3 regions of the Pseudomonas sp. ZY71 genome follow, and region 3 is predicted to be linked to each of the others. Evidence: riboswitches for the same ligand, from Rfam matches in the RefSeq annotation. Region 3 holds a riboswitch; each other region holds the start of a gene.
What was found. Region 3 has a riboswitch for cobalamin ahead of VY732_RS12295 (ABC transporter substrate-binding protein). Riboswitches for the same ligand answer to the same signal wherever they lie in the genome.

Region 1: it holds a riboswitch for cobalamin, as region 3 does, so the genes downstream of both, VY732_RS13080 (CbtB domain-containing protein) here and VY732_RS12295 (ABC transporter substrate-binding protein) in region 3, are expected to answer to the same signal.
Region 2: it holds a riboswitch for cobalamin, as region 3 does, so the genes downstream of both, VY732_RS17065 (TonB-dependent receptor plug domain-containing protein) here and VY732_RS12295 (ABC transporter substrate-binding protein) in region 3, are expected to answer to the same signal.

Annotation. Positions count from the first base shown of each region.
Region 1 covers NZ_CP144274.1:2,940,285-2,944,561, reverse strand. The annotation lists gene VY732_RS13085 (IS4 family transposase) at 732-2,033, opposite strand; cobalamin riboswitch at 2,231-2,452, shown strand; gene VY732_RS13080 (CbtB domain-containing protein) at 2,577-2,774, shown strand; gene VY732_RS13075 (CbtA family protein) at 2,786-3,484, shown strand; gene VY732_RS13070 (cobalamin biosynthesis protein) at 3,481-3,894, shown strand; gene cobM (precorrin-4 C(11)-methyltransferase) at 3,976-4,277, shown strand, end outside.
Region 2 covers NZ_CP144274.1:3,839,249-3,843,525, forward strand. The annotation lists gene VY732_RS17050 (TonB-dependent siderophore receptor) at 1-513, opposite strand, end outside; gene VY732_RS17055 (FecR domain-containing protein) at 623-1,576, opposite strand; gene VY732_RS17060 (sigma-70 family RNA polymerase sigma factor) at 1,573-2,094, opposite strand; cobalamin riboswitch at 2,231-2,436, shown strand; gene VY732_RS17065 (TonB-dependent receptor plug domain-containing protein) at 2,529-4,277, shown strand, end outside.
Region 3 covers NZ_CP144274.1:2,758,281-2,762,557, reverse strand. The annotation lists gene phnX (phosphonoacetaldehyde hydrolase) at 1-188, shown strand, start outside; gene VY732_RS12300 (Ppx/GppA family phosphatase) at 541-1,476, shown strand; cobalamin riboswitch at 1,519-1,713, shown strand; gene VY732_RS12295 (ABC transporter substrate-binding protein) at 1,858-2,871, shown strand; gene VY732_RS12290 (FecCD family ABC transporter permease) at 2,880-3,884, shown strand; partial or broken gene VY732_RS12285 (ABC transporter ATP-binding protein) at 3,977-4,277, shown strand, end outside.

The sequences.
Region 1 (4,277 bases), 180 kb from region 3:
CATCCGGGGGCATCGCCTACGGTTTGCTTCGCTGCACCTCCTCTCGATGAATGCGGCTTCGCCGCACGGCGCTACGCGCCTAACCCCCGGATGAACACCTACGCTCGGCCTGCCGAAGGGGCAAAAAAGCCAGATCAAAAGCCAGATCAAGAGCCCCTCACCCTAGCCCTCTCCCAGAGGGAGAGGGGACTGACCGGGGCGTTTGGAAGAGGTACGCCGACCTGCGATACCGCGTTGAACTCAGGCTCAAAAAAGCAAAAAAATCGCCCCCTATCCATGAGGTTAGAGGGACTGATCGGGGTGTTTGGGAGAGCTACGCCGACGTGCAATACCGAGTCGAACTCAGATTTTGAAAAGCCCACAAATCGGCTCCCTCTCCCTCGGGAGAGGGCTGGGGTGAGGGGCGAATCCACCACAAATCCAAAGTCGACCGCATGCTCTTCCACCACTCAACAGGATGAGCGTTAGCTCGGCTGCAGCTCTTGATCTGTAAGGCGACGTCGGAAGGCTGAGTGGAGGGATTGATCCGGGCGTGGGAGCGCAGCGACCGTTTGGCGAAGCCAAACACAGCGAGAGGAGGTGCAGCGCAGCAAACCGTAGGCGCTGCGCCCGGATCGATCCCGCAGCGAAGGAACCCCGAGCCCCAGCGAGCGGGCCGCACGTAGGAGCAAGCCTTTTTGGTTACTTTTTCGGCGTCTGGAAAAAGTGACCCGCCGTAAGGGCCATCCCTTTCAAGGTCTTTTCGTTTTGGCAGCCTTGATAACTCTGTCCGTTGAAACATGAGCATGGACCGCTGTGCCTTGAACCCATGTCTTGGGTTTAGGCACCTTGGGACCGCGGGGGCTTTTCGCAACTTGTTTGGGCTGGATGTTTCTGGCCAACTCCAACAGGCGTTGGGCCAGTTGCTCCAGAGGGACAACGGGAAGATATTCTGAGGGCAGTGCAATCTGCATTCCCTCATAACCACTCCTGACCTGAACCGCCAAGTGATAGATGGAAGCTTCCCATCCTTCAGGTTGAGTCTCCCGGTGAGCTTGCTCGACACTTCGTTTGAGGATGGCCAGGACGTTGTAGGCCAATACCGCAGTAGCGAACCCGAGCAAGGCAGCCTTCGGGCTGCCAAGGGTTTCGATTTCACTTTCCAGAATCGCTTCCAGTCGCTGGAACATACCTTCAATGCTCCAGCGGCGGCGATAGAGCTCTGCGATCCGCTGTGCACTGACGCTCTGGGGTAGGTTGCTCCAGAACATCAAGCTGCTGTCTCCCGAGTCCGTTGGAGAATGAAGCGTCAGCTCGACACGCCGACATTGGTAACCGCCTCTGACCTGGATGATCTGCTCACGCACAGTGCCTGTTTCCACAGGCACCGGCTCTTGCCACTCACCTTCTTGAATCAAGCGTGGATGCTTGGCTTGCTGGCGAATGACAAAGGACGTCTGGGCCTGCTCACAAGCTTCCATGACCGGGAGCGTGCAATAGAGTCGATCAGCCAACCACACTTGGCCCGGCTCGGCATCAGCCAACAGCGGCAGCACGCAAACACGCTCGCTTGCGTAGGCATCCTCACACGCCTGAAGGTCGATGACCTGATCGAGGTCGGGGTCGTAGGCCACCACCGAAAAACCGGGACGAGCGGCGCCGCGCTCGTGACGTAAAGCTCCCAGACGTTTCTCAGTGGATGCCAAGTGATTACCGTCCACTACCCGAACCTGCCAACCCGGCAGCATCGTCGTGCAACCCAGCTCTTTTATGGTTGGAGTCAGGCGTTGAGCGCAGCCCGTAACCAGGGCGCGCAACAGCGCCGGCTCGGTACGACTGATCTTGTCGTAGAGAGCCGCCAAACTGACAGGAAGATCTTCCAGTTGCCGCGCGGCGGCGTGCAGGGATGGCTTCAGGCCCAATGAAACAAGGGACATCAGCTTGATGATGGTCGAGAACAGCAGCTCACGAGAATACTGCCGTTGCCGATGCTCTTCGAAAACCTGATCGACCCACTCAGGGGCAATAGCCTGCTCCAGAGCCAATTTAGCCATGACACTGGCAGGTGCTTTTTTCTCGAAACGCGCTAGAACATCGGCCCACATCGTTTGGGGATCCCTGAATGAAATTTCAGGGGATTTTACCGAAGACCTTGAAAGGGATGGCCGTAAGGGCGGAACCGTAATCAGCAACACCCGCAGCAACGGATAAGCCCCCCACAAAATTGACTAAAATCCCCAACCCATGCTCTCCTACACAACTTGTTACGGGTGCCCTTCACAGGGTGAAACGGGAAACCGGTGAATCATGTGCTTTACTCAAGCCCATGTCAGTCCGGTGCTGCCCCCGCAACGGTAAGCGAGCGAAGCGTCAAAACCACTGTGTCAGCAAGACATGGGAAGGTGACGCTTGCAGGTCGGCCTGACGCCAACCCCTCGTGAGCCCGGAGACCGGCCCGCAACACACAGCCCGCACCTCGTGCGTCGCTGAACATAACAAACCCGCGGTGGGCGGGCGCTGTTCGAACCTCTGCGAGCCCGACCCGCAGGGGTTTTCATGCGCTCGATTCACCCACTGACATTCCAGAGGGAAGCGCCATGTCGATCATCAGCAGCACCGGCAGCAACACGGACAAAATTTCCAGCACCGCCACCCTGAGCCAACGCCTGACCGCCGCGATCTTCGCGTCGATCCTTGGTGCCAGCCTGGTCTACTTCGCCGGTTTCTCGCACATCGAAGCGGTGCACAACGCCGCCCACGATACCCGCCACAGCGCCGCGTTCCCGTGCCACTGAGACCTGTCGACATGATCAAGCGTATTGCGCAAACCGCAGGTTTCACCGGTCTGCTGGCCGCCCTGCTCCTCACTCTGCTGCAAAGCTTTTGGGTCTCGCCGCTGATTCTGCAGGCGGAAACCTTCGAGAAGTCCGAGCCGGTGGCGGTTCACGAACACGCCGCTGGCGTGGCTGCGCACACCCACGACGCCGAAGCCTGGGAGCCGGAAGACGGCTGGCAGCGCGTGGTCTCGACCACAGGCGGCAATCTGGTGGTTGCGGTGGGTTTCGCCCTGATGCTCGCGGGCCTCTACACCCTGCGCGCACCGACCAAAACCTCGCAAGGCTTGCTCTGGGGCCTGGCTGGTTACGCGACATTCGTACTGGCACCGACGATGGGCCTGCCACCTGAATTGCCGGGCACTGCCGCTGCTGATCTGGCTTCACGCCAGATGTGGTGGATCGGCACCGCCGCTTCGACCGCTGTCGGATTGTCGCTGATTGCGTTCAGCCGCCACTGGCTGATGAAAATCCTCGGCGTGGCCATCCTCGCCGTGCCGCACGTGATCGGCGCACCGCAGCCGGAAGTGCATTCGATGCTCGCGCCGGAGGCATTGGAAGCCCAGTTCAAAATCGCTTCGCAGTTGACCAACGTGGCGTTCTGGCTGGCCCTGGGCCTGATCAGCGCCTGGTTGTTCCGCCGCAAAAGCGCTGGCCAATACCACGCATGACCGATGACAGCGCAGCGCCGACCTTCGTGGTCGGTCTGGGCTGCCAGCGCGGCTGCCCGGCCAGCACGCTGCGCGCGTTACTCGACCAAGCCTTACAGGCGCACCGTATAGAGCTTGAAACGGTCAAGGCGTTGGCCAGCATCGACCTCAAGCGCGACGAGCCGGGCCTGCAGGAACTTGCCACTCAGTTGGCTTTGCCCTTGCTGTATTTCAGCAGTGAAGAACTGGCCAGTTATCAGCAACGACTCAGCCACCATTCGCAGATCGCCTACGAACGCACCGGTTGCTACGGCGTGGCGGAAAGTGCAGCGTTGGCACTCGCCGAACAGCTGATTCAGGCACCGGCAAAACTGCTGATTTCCCGGCAAAAATACGCTCAGGCCACGTTGGCATTGGCCGGCGCAGCGTAAATTCCCGATAATCCCCGCCACCGATCATGAGCAATCTTCATCTGAAGCGATTGCCGTGCCCCTTTTTCACAGGATTTAACCATGACCGTCTACTTCATCGGTGCCGGCCCCGGCGACCCGGAATTGATCACCGTCAAAGGCCAGCGGCTGATTCGCAGCTGCCCGGTGATCATTTATGCAGGCTCGCTGGTACCGGCGGCGGTGCTGGACGGTCATCAAGCCGAGACGGTGGTCAACAGCGCTGAATTGCATCTGGAACAGATCATCGAGCTGATCAAAACCGCGCATGCCAATGACCAGGATGTGGCGCGGGTGCACTCCGGCGACCCGAGTCTGTATGGTGCGATTGGTGAGCAGATTCGTTACCTGCGTGAGCTGAATAT
Region 2 (4,277 bases), 1.1 Mb from region 3:
CGTCATCACCGTGACCGATTGCGGGGTCTCTCGCAGCGAGTGCTCGCCTTTGCCGATGGTCACCGCGCCAGTAGTGTACGAGCCGCTGTTTTCCGTGGTCGCGCCGAGCAACTGGCCGTTGATGTTGGTGGCCCCCAGTTCCAGCGCCGAACCGACTACCGGTGCCGGCCGCAGCACATAGGTGCCATTGGCCTGCGGTTCGGCTTGCAGGCCGCTGCCGCCAAGAATCCGCGCAAAGCCTTCGCTGGTGCCGAATGCGCCTCTGAGGCCAGGGGATTTCAGGCCATCGGTTTGTTGCGCATCAAACGAAATCGCTGCCCCCGCCGCACTGGCGAAATGGCTGAGTACTTCGGTCAGGCTGCCAGCGGCAATGTCGAAGGATTTAACCGAACTCTGTTGCGCCGAAAACGGCGCGGCCAACGTGGTCGTCGACCAGACGCCGGCCGTCGTTGCCGCCAGTAGTCCGACCTTCACCGCGGTCGCCAGACGACCAGACTTGTACACCCGAGACATGCTTACCCTCCCCCAGAAACGCTGAATAAAAACTCATTGAGGGATGAGCCGAACGGTGTGCGTGAAAAGTGCAAACGCTGTAAAAAACATTTCCGGTTCACGGTGCCCATCACTGGGCAGGCGGCGACACGTTGACCCAATAACGGCTGTAGCGCGTGATGCGCAAGGAGAATCCACTCTCCAGCGCCGCCAGTGCGAGGTCGGTGTTGTCGATCGGGAATGCGCCGGAAACCTTCAGTTGGGCGATCCGCGCATCACACCGCAGCACGCCATGGCGGTAACGCGAAATATCCGCCAGCAACTCGGCCAGAGGACGGTTGAGCGCGATGATGCTGCCTTGCTGCCAGGCACCGACCGACGCATCGTTGCGGCGAATCGCGCCTACCGCACGACTGTTGAAAGCCACTGATTGTCCGGCTTCCAAACGCACGGTGGAGCCACCGCCGGCCGAGCTGACTTCGACCGCCTTCTCGACAACCGACACCTCGCCACCGCTGTCCTGTGAGCGGACGATAAACCGCGTGCCCAACGCCAACACTTGGCCATGCCGGGTCAATACTTTGAACGGACGCTGCGACGAATCGGCCGCGGTGCTCAGCAGAATCTCGCCCCACAGTAATTCCAGGGTCCGCTGGCGACCGTCGAAACGCAGATTGACCGAGGTGTCGGTGTTGAGCAGCAAGGCACTGCCATCGGCCAGACGAAACTCGCGCCGCTCGCCCACGCCGGTACGGAAATCGGCCAGCAGGTTTTGCGACGGCTCACTGCGCCAGCCCAGCCAGCCCAGCGACCCGGCCGACGCCAGCAGCACCACGCTGCGCAATACCTGCCGCCGGGATCGCTCGACCCCGCGCAACGCCGGTGCCGCCAATGCGCCCGGCACGCTGGCCATCTGTTCGCCGACCGCCGCCATCTGCTGCCAGGCTTGCTGATGGGCAGGATCGGCGCGCAACCAGTCGTTCCACGCAGCGCGGTCGGCCTCGGTGGCGATGCCGGAATGCAGACGCGCGTACCAGCGGGCAGCGGCGCTGATCGCTTGCAGTTCGGCGGGCGACAGGCTCATGCCAGTTGCATCTGAATCTGCATCAGACAGCAATGCTCCATGGCCTTGGCCATGTAGTTGTTGACGCTGCGCACGCTGATGTTCAAGCGCTCGGCAATCTGCGGGTAGGTCAGGCCATCGAACTGCGACAGGATGAAGGTCTGCTTGACCTTCGGCCCCAGCCCTTGCAGCAGACGGTCGATTTCCACCAGCGCCTGCAGCAGGATCGCCTGCTCTTCCAGCGAAGGCTGTTGCTCTTGTGGCATGGCCGCCAGCGCTTCCAGCCAGGATTGCTCCAGCGAACGGCGGCGGAACAGGTCAACGAGCAAGCCTTTGGCGATCATCGACAGGTAAGGACGCGGCTCGCGAATCTCCAGAGCGCTGCGGGCCTTGATGACCCGAACGAAGGTGTCCTGCGCCAGATCGGCCGCATCGAAAGAGTTGCTCAGACGCTTGCGCAACCAGCCTTTCAACCACCCGTGATGGTCGCAATACAAGTCATTGACGGCGCTGCGCAGGGATAATTCGTCGGCGGACATGAGGCTGGAATAATTCGCGAGTGATAATGACTCTTATTGTCTGGCGCGCGACGGGTGCTTGGCAATAGGCAACTTTGGCCATTTGCATACCCATAACCCGGGTCCCGAAAGTTGACGAACGGTCATTCGAATGTTCAGATGCCGCCCAGTTTCAGGTGTCCCATGCCGCCGTGCATGGGGTGAAACGGGAAACCGGTACGTTCTTTTCGAACAAGTCCGGTGCTGCCCCCGCAACGGTATGCGCGTGATGCTTTCGATACACCACTGTGGCCAGACGGCCATGGGAAGGTGAAAGCCTCGATACGCGCGAGCCCGGAGACCGGCCTGAAATTTTGTTTGGCAAAATCCTGCGGTGGGCGGGCATGGGCCGGTATTGGCTGTGCGCGATGCCTTCTCCTGCATGCTCTTCTGCGAAGATCCTTTTCGAGAAGACAATGATTCGACCTTTCAACACTCCTGCTCCAACCCTGTTCCTTGGCTGCCTGTTCAGCCCGCTGCTACTGGCCGACGACGCGCCGCTGGAACTCCATCAACAAATCGTTTCTGCACCGTCTGTGGAATCCACCACCGTCGCCGAGATGGCGAAGTTCGGCAGCAAGGTCGAGATCGTCAGCCGCGAACAGATCGAACGTGCCGGCCCCAGCGCCGATGTCAGCCGCGTCATGCAGATGTTCATTCCCGGTCTGTACGTCGCACCGAAAAACGGTCCGTTCGACTACGGCACTTATTCACTGCTGGGCGGGCGCAACGACGACACGTTGATCCTGCTTGACGGCGTACGCCTGAACAATCGCCTGTACGGCGGCCTCTATCTGGACACCCTGCCGGCCAATGCCATCGAGCGCATTGAAGTGCTCAAGGGTGGCCAGAGCCTGTTGTTCGGCACTCAAGCCGTGTCGGGTGTGATCAACATCGTCACCCGCAGCCCGCAATCGCGCAAAACCTCTGGCGAAGTGAATCTGGGCGTCGACAGTTTCGGCGGCACCACCGAAGACGCTCGGGTCGAGAACATCTTCACGAACGGTTTTGGCGATCTCGGTCTGCTGGCGTATGTCAGCCACAACGTCTCCGACGGTTACCAGCCCTATCGCAACCGCGACATGAAAAACGTCAGCGAGAAGAACCGCGCCTACGAAGTCACCACCTTCGGTGGCAAGGCGATTCAGTCGTTTGGCGATGATGCGCGGCTGGAACTGTTCTACCAATACGCCGACGCCAATCTCGACTTCGCCCGCCCGGTCGACAACCACAACACCACCAACGACCGCGTGCAGCAGATCGCCACGGCGACCTTCGAGCAGACCGTCAACGAGCGCCTGAGCTACTTCATCAAAAGTCATATCAACGACTGGGACACCCGCTACACGCGCGTCAACAATATCGCCGGGGGCGGCACCCAAGTCATCAATCACAACGACTATTGGGGCTTCACCGATTGGGGCGTGCAGGCCGAAGGCAAGGCTGAACTGCGCGGCGGCCATGTGCTGGTGTTCGGCAGCGACAACCAATGGTTCAAGGGCCAGGACGATGTGTTGATCATCGACAACGACAAGGCCGAAGCCCATGCGTTCTACACGCAACTGCGACCGCAGATCGACGCCCTGCCCGACTGGCATCCGAGCATCGGTGTGCGCCACGAAGCCATGAGCGGCGGCGACAGTGCCACGGTCGGCATGCTCACTTCGCTGTATGACCTCAATGACAATTGGTCGGTGCGCGGCCAATACGGCAGCGCTTACAAACTGCCGAACGCCGAGCAACTGTTCGTCAACGAGCCGGGCGACGAGATCGGTAATCGCAATCTCAAACCGGAAAAAAGCCGCAACGCTGAACTCGGTGTCGACTACAAAGGCTTCTTGCTCGATCGCGAATTCAGCGCCAGCGTGACCCTGTTCAAACGCAAGATCGACGACCTGATCACCCTCGATGACATTCAGTGGGTCAACGGTGAAGGCACGATCCAGATGCGCGGTTTCGAGGCCGACGCCAAACTGGCGCTCAACGATCAGTGGAGTCTGCAAGCGGACATGACCCGCAACCTCACCGAATCCCGCACGGGGGCGACCATCAATGACATCCCGAGCTTCTTCGCCCGTTCGCGCGTGGGTTATGAATCGGAAAATCGCCTGTGGGGCGTTGGCGGTGCGATCCGCTATATCCGCGATATCAAAAGCTCGAAGCAG
Region 3 (4,277 bases):
TGGGGCTGACCTATGAGCAGTTCAAAGCGCTGCCATCGGATCGTCTGGCAGAGGAACGTGAGCGAATTGGCAAGATGTTCGCGCCTTCGCGTCCGCATTATCTGATCGACACCATCGCCGAACTGCCTGAGGTCATCGACGACATCAACGCACGCCTGGCCCGCGGCGAAACCCCGCAAGCCTGCTGACGCATCCCCCTTACCCCTGATCGTTCCCACGCTCCGCGTGGGAATGCAGCCCGTGACGCTCCGCGTCACTGGACGCGGAGCGTCCCTAGAGGCATTACCACGCGGAGCGTGGGAACGATCAGTTCGCGGCATTGCCAAATCGCGGGCAAAAAAAAGCTGCCAAAACTGGCAGCAAAAACTTTAAGAACACGCGATGTATTGGCCTCAGCATAGACGCCGGATAATGACAGTGTCATGACAGCCGCAAATTCATTGAACCGCCCCTGCCCCGTCATCAGGATGTCATCAAGATTACGGCAGAATCCTCGCAAACCGTCTCGCGCCTCCCGACGGACGCTCTGCAAGGACTCCCATGAAAGACGACGCCTCGCTGTTTGCCGCCATCGACCTGGGTTCGAATGCCTTTCGCCTGATGATCGGCCAGTCGGTGCGCAGCCGCAAAGGCTTGCAGATTCAGGAAGTGAAAACCCTGCGTGAACCGGTGCGCCTCGCTGAAGGTTTTGACGGTGGCGCGCTGGATGCGTTGGCACTGGATCGCGGCTGGCAGGCATTGGCGCGGTTCGGCAAGAAACTGCGCGGTTTCGAAGCCGGCCGGGTTCGTGCGGTGGCCACCAGCGCGGTGCGTGAAGCGGACAACGCGCAACTGTTTCTGGCCAGCGCCGAGCGGCATCTGGGCTTTCCCATCGACGTCATTTGCGGCCATGAAGAGGCGCGGCTGGTCTACGCCGGCGTGACCCACGCCTTGCCGAGCGCCGCAGACATGCGGCTGGTGGTCGACATCGGCGGCGGCTCCACCGAGCTGATCCTCGGCCAAGGCTCACAACCATTGCTCACCGAAAGCATCGCCATCGGCAGCGGCACCTTGAGCACGCGGTTCTTTCGTGGCGGTGACGTGTCTGCCGGCGCGCTACAGGAGGCCGAACGCTTCGCCATCCTGCAGTTTGAAAAGGTTGCCCGGCGCTACCGTGCTCAGGGCTGGCAGCAAACCATCGGTTCGTCCGGCACTGCGCGCATGCTGGCCAAAGTGCTCAAGGCCAATCGCCTCAACGACTTCGGTCAGGCCGGCATCACCTATGGCGGGCTGCTGCGCCTGTCGCTGCTTTTGCTGAAAGTGAACAACGTGCAACAGCTCAAGCTGGCCGGTCTGCAACCACACCGCCAGAGCATTCTGCCCGGCGGTCTGGTGTTGATGCTCGCGGCATTCAAAGTGTTCGGCATTGCACAAATGCTGCCCTCCGAACCGGGCCTGCGTCTGGGCGTGTTGCACGGTTTGATGAGCCAGCACTGATCCTCGCCACGGCAGATTCGTCTCCCCTTCAGCGGCTCGATCGACTACCATGCCGCCGTCGGTTCCCGAAGGGGACTAATAGGGAATCCGAGGTGCTTGCACAGCATTGATCGGAACTGCCCCCGCAACTGTAGGTGCCGAGCCTGCTCCACGACTGCCACTGGGTGAACCCCGGGAAGGCCGGAGCCAAGGCGATGACGCATCAGTCAGGAGACCTGCCGGCACAGTGATTACTAACCGGCGGGGTGTCCGGGAAGGACATCGTGCCGTGCGCGTCTTCGTTGGCTGCCCGGCCTTGCGCTGTTTTCCTGACCGCGTTCGATGGTGTGTTTCCAGACCGTACTCTCCCGCTCCCCGTACGGTTCCCTCGGAGACTGCCCCATGCTGCTGCCCCGCATCGCCACCCTCATCACCGGCCTGACCCTTGGCGCCATGGCCCAGGCGGCGCCGACTGTCTATCCACTGACCGTCGAAAACTGCGGCAGCAGCCTGACCTTCCAGCACGCCCCGACGCGCACCGTGACCATCGGCCAGGCCGGCACGGAAATGCTCTACGCCATGGGCCTGGGCGACAAAGTCGTCGGCACGTCGCTGTGGTTCAACAACGTGCTGGACAAGTACAAGGCGCAGAACGACAAGATCGAGCGTCTGGCTGACAACGAGCCGAGTTTCGAATCGGTGATCGGCAAGCGCCCGGAACTGGTCGCCGTGGAGCTGGAATGGATGGTCGGCCCGCAAGGCGCGGTCGGCACCCGCGAGCAATTTCATGAGCTGAAGATTCCGACCTACCTGCTGCCCTCCGATTGCGAAGCCAAGGACAACTTGGTCGGCGCCGACGGTACGCGACTGGCACCGTTTCGCATCGAGACGATTTACAAAAGCGTGAGCCAACTGGCGCAGATCTTTGATGTGCAGGAGCGTGGCCAGCAGCTCAACGACGAACTCAAGGCCAGCCTCGCCAAATCGATTGCCACCGCCCAGGGCAAACGGCTGAAGGATGCCAGCGCGCTGGTCTGGTTCTCCAGCGCACAAATGGACATCGAGCCGTTCGTGGCCGGACACAAAGGCATTCCTGATTTCATGCTCAACACCCTCGGCGTGCGCAACGTGGTGGAGTCCGATGAAGAGTGGCCAACGGTCGGCTGGGAAACCATCGCCAAAGCCAATCCGACCTTCCTCGTCATCGCGCGCATGGATCGTCGACGTTTCCCCGCCGACGACTATGAAAAGAAACTCGCCTTCCTGCGCAGCGATCCGGTGACGCGCAACATGGACGCGGTGAAACACAACCGCATCATCATTCTTGACGCCATGGCCATGCAGGCGAGCCTGCGCATGTTCGACGGCATCGAGCAACTGGCTACGGCCATCAACGGCTATGACCTGTCGCAATGAGTGCCAGCCTGATCCGTACGTTGCTGGCCCTGGCGACGCTGTTGATTGCAGTGGTTGCAGGCGTGGCCATTGGTGAGACCTCGATTGAGCCGGGCGTGGTCATGCAAGTGCTGGCGAACAAATTGTGGGGCGCCGGGTACGCGCTCGACCCAATCGATGAAGGCATCGTCTGGAATTACCGTTTGACCCGCGCACTGGTCGCAGCGGCGTGCGGTGCCGGGTTGGCAACGTGCGGGGTGATTTTGCAGTCGCTGTTGCGCAACCCGTTGGCCGATCCGTATCTGCTGGGGATTTCTGCCGGCGCCTCGACCGGAGCCGTGATGGTGGCGCTGCTCGGTGTTGGCGCAGGGATGATTTCGCTGTCAGTCGGTGCCTTCGCCGGCGCGGTCACGGCGTTCGTGCTGGTGATTCTGCTGGCGCGGGTCAGCGGTTCGGCCAGCGGCACCGGGCAGATCATTCTTGCCGGGATCGCCGGTTCTCAGCTGTTCAATGCGCTGACGGCGTTTCTGATTACCCGCTCGGCAAGCTCCGAGCAGGCACGCGGGATCATGTTCTGGCTGCTGGGCAATCTTGGTGGCGTGCGTTGGCCGTCGGTGTGGCTGGCGGTGCCGGTGGCCGTGTTCGGGTTGGTCGTGTGTCTGTGGCATCGGCGCGCGCTGGATGCGTTTACCTTTGGTGCGGACTCGGCGGCATCCCTCGGTATTCCGGTGCGACGCGTACAGATTCTGCTGATTGGCTGCGCGGCGTTGGTGACGGCGGTGATGGTGTCGATTGTCGGTTCGATCGGTTTTGTCGGGCTGGTGATTCCCCATGCAGCGCGGCTGTTGCTTGGCACGGGTCATGCACGACTGCTGCCGGCCAGTGCCTTGGGTGGTGCGGTGTTTCTGATTGCTGCCGATGTGTTGTCACGCACGTTGATCAAGGGCCAGGTGATTCCGGTCGGGGTGATTACTGCATTGGTCGGGGCGCCGGTGTTTGCCCTGATTCTGGTGGGTCGGAGATCGGCGCGATGAGCAGTGTTTTGAGCTGTTCTGGTCTGAGCTTCAGAGTGCGCGGCGCCGAGTTGCTCAGCGGTGTCAGCCTTGAAGTTCAGCGCGGCGAAACCCTCGGCATCGTCGGGCCGAATGGATCCGGCAAATCCACCCTGCTCAAACTGCTGGCCGGGTTGCGCGAACCGAGCGCTGGCGAGGTGCTGCTCGAAGGTCAGCGCTTGGGCAAAATGGCCCGGCGCAGCATTGCGCAAAAACTCGCGGTCGTTGAACAACAAGCCGACACCGACGACGGCATTCGCGTGTTCGATGCCGTGGCGCTGGGTCGCACGCCATGGCTGTCGGCGCTGCAACCGTGGTCGCAGGTGGACGACGCCATCGTCGAGCAGGCGTTGACTGACGTTGACGCGATGCACC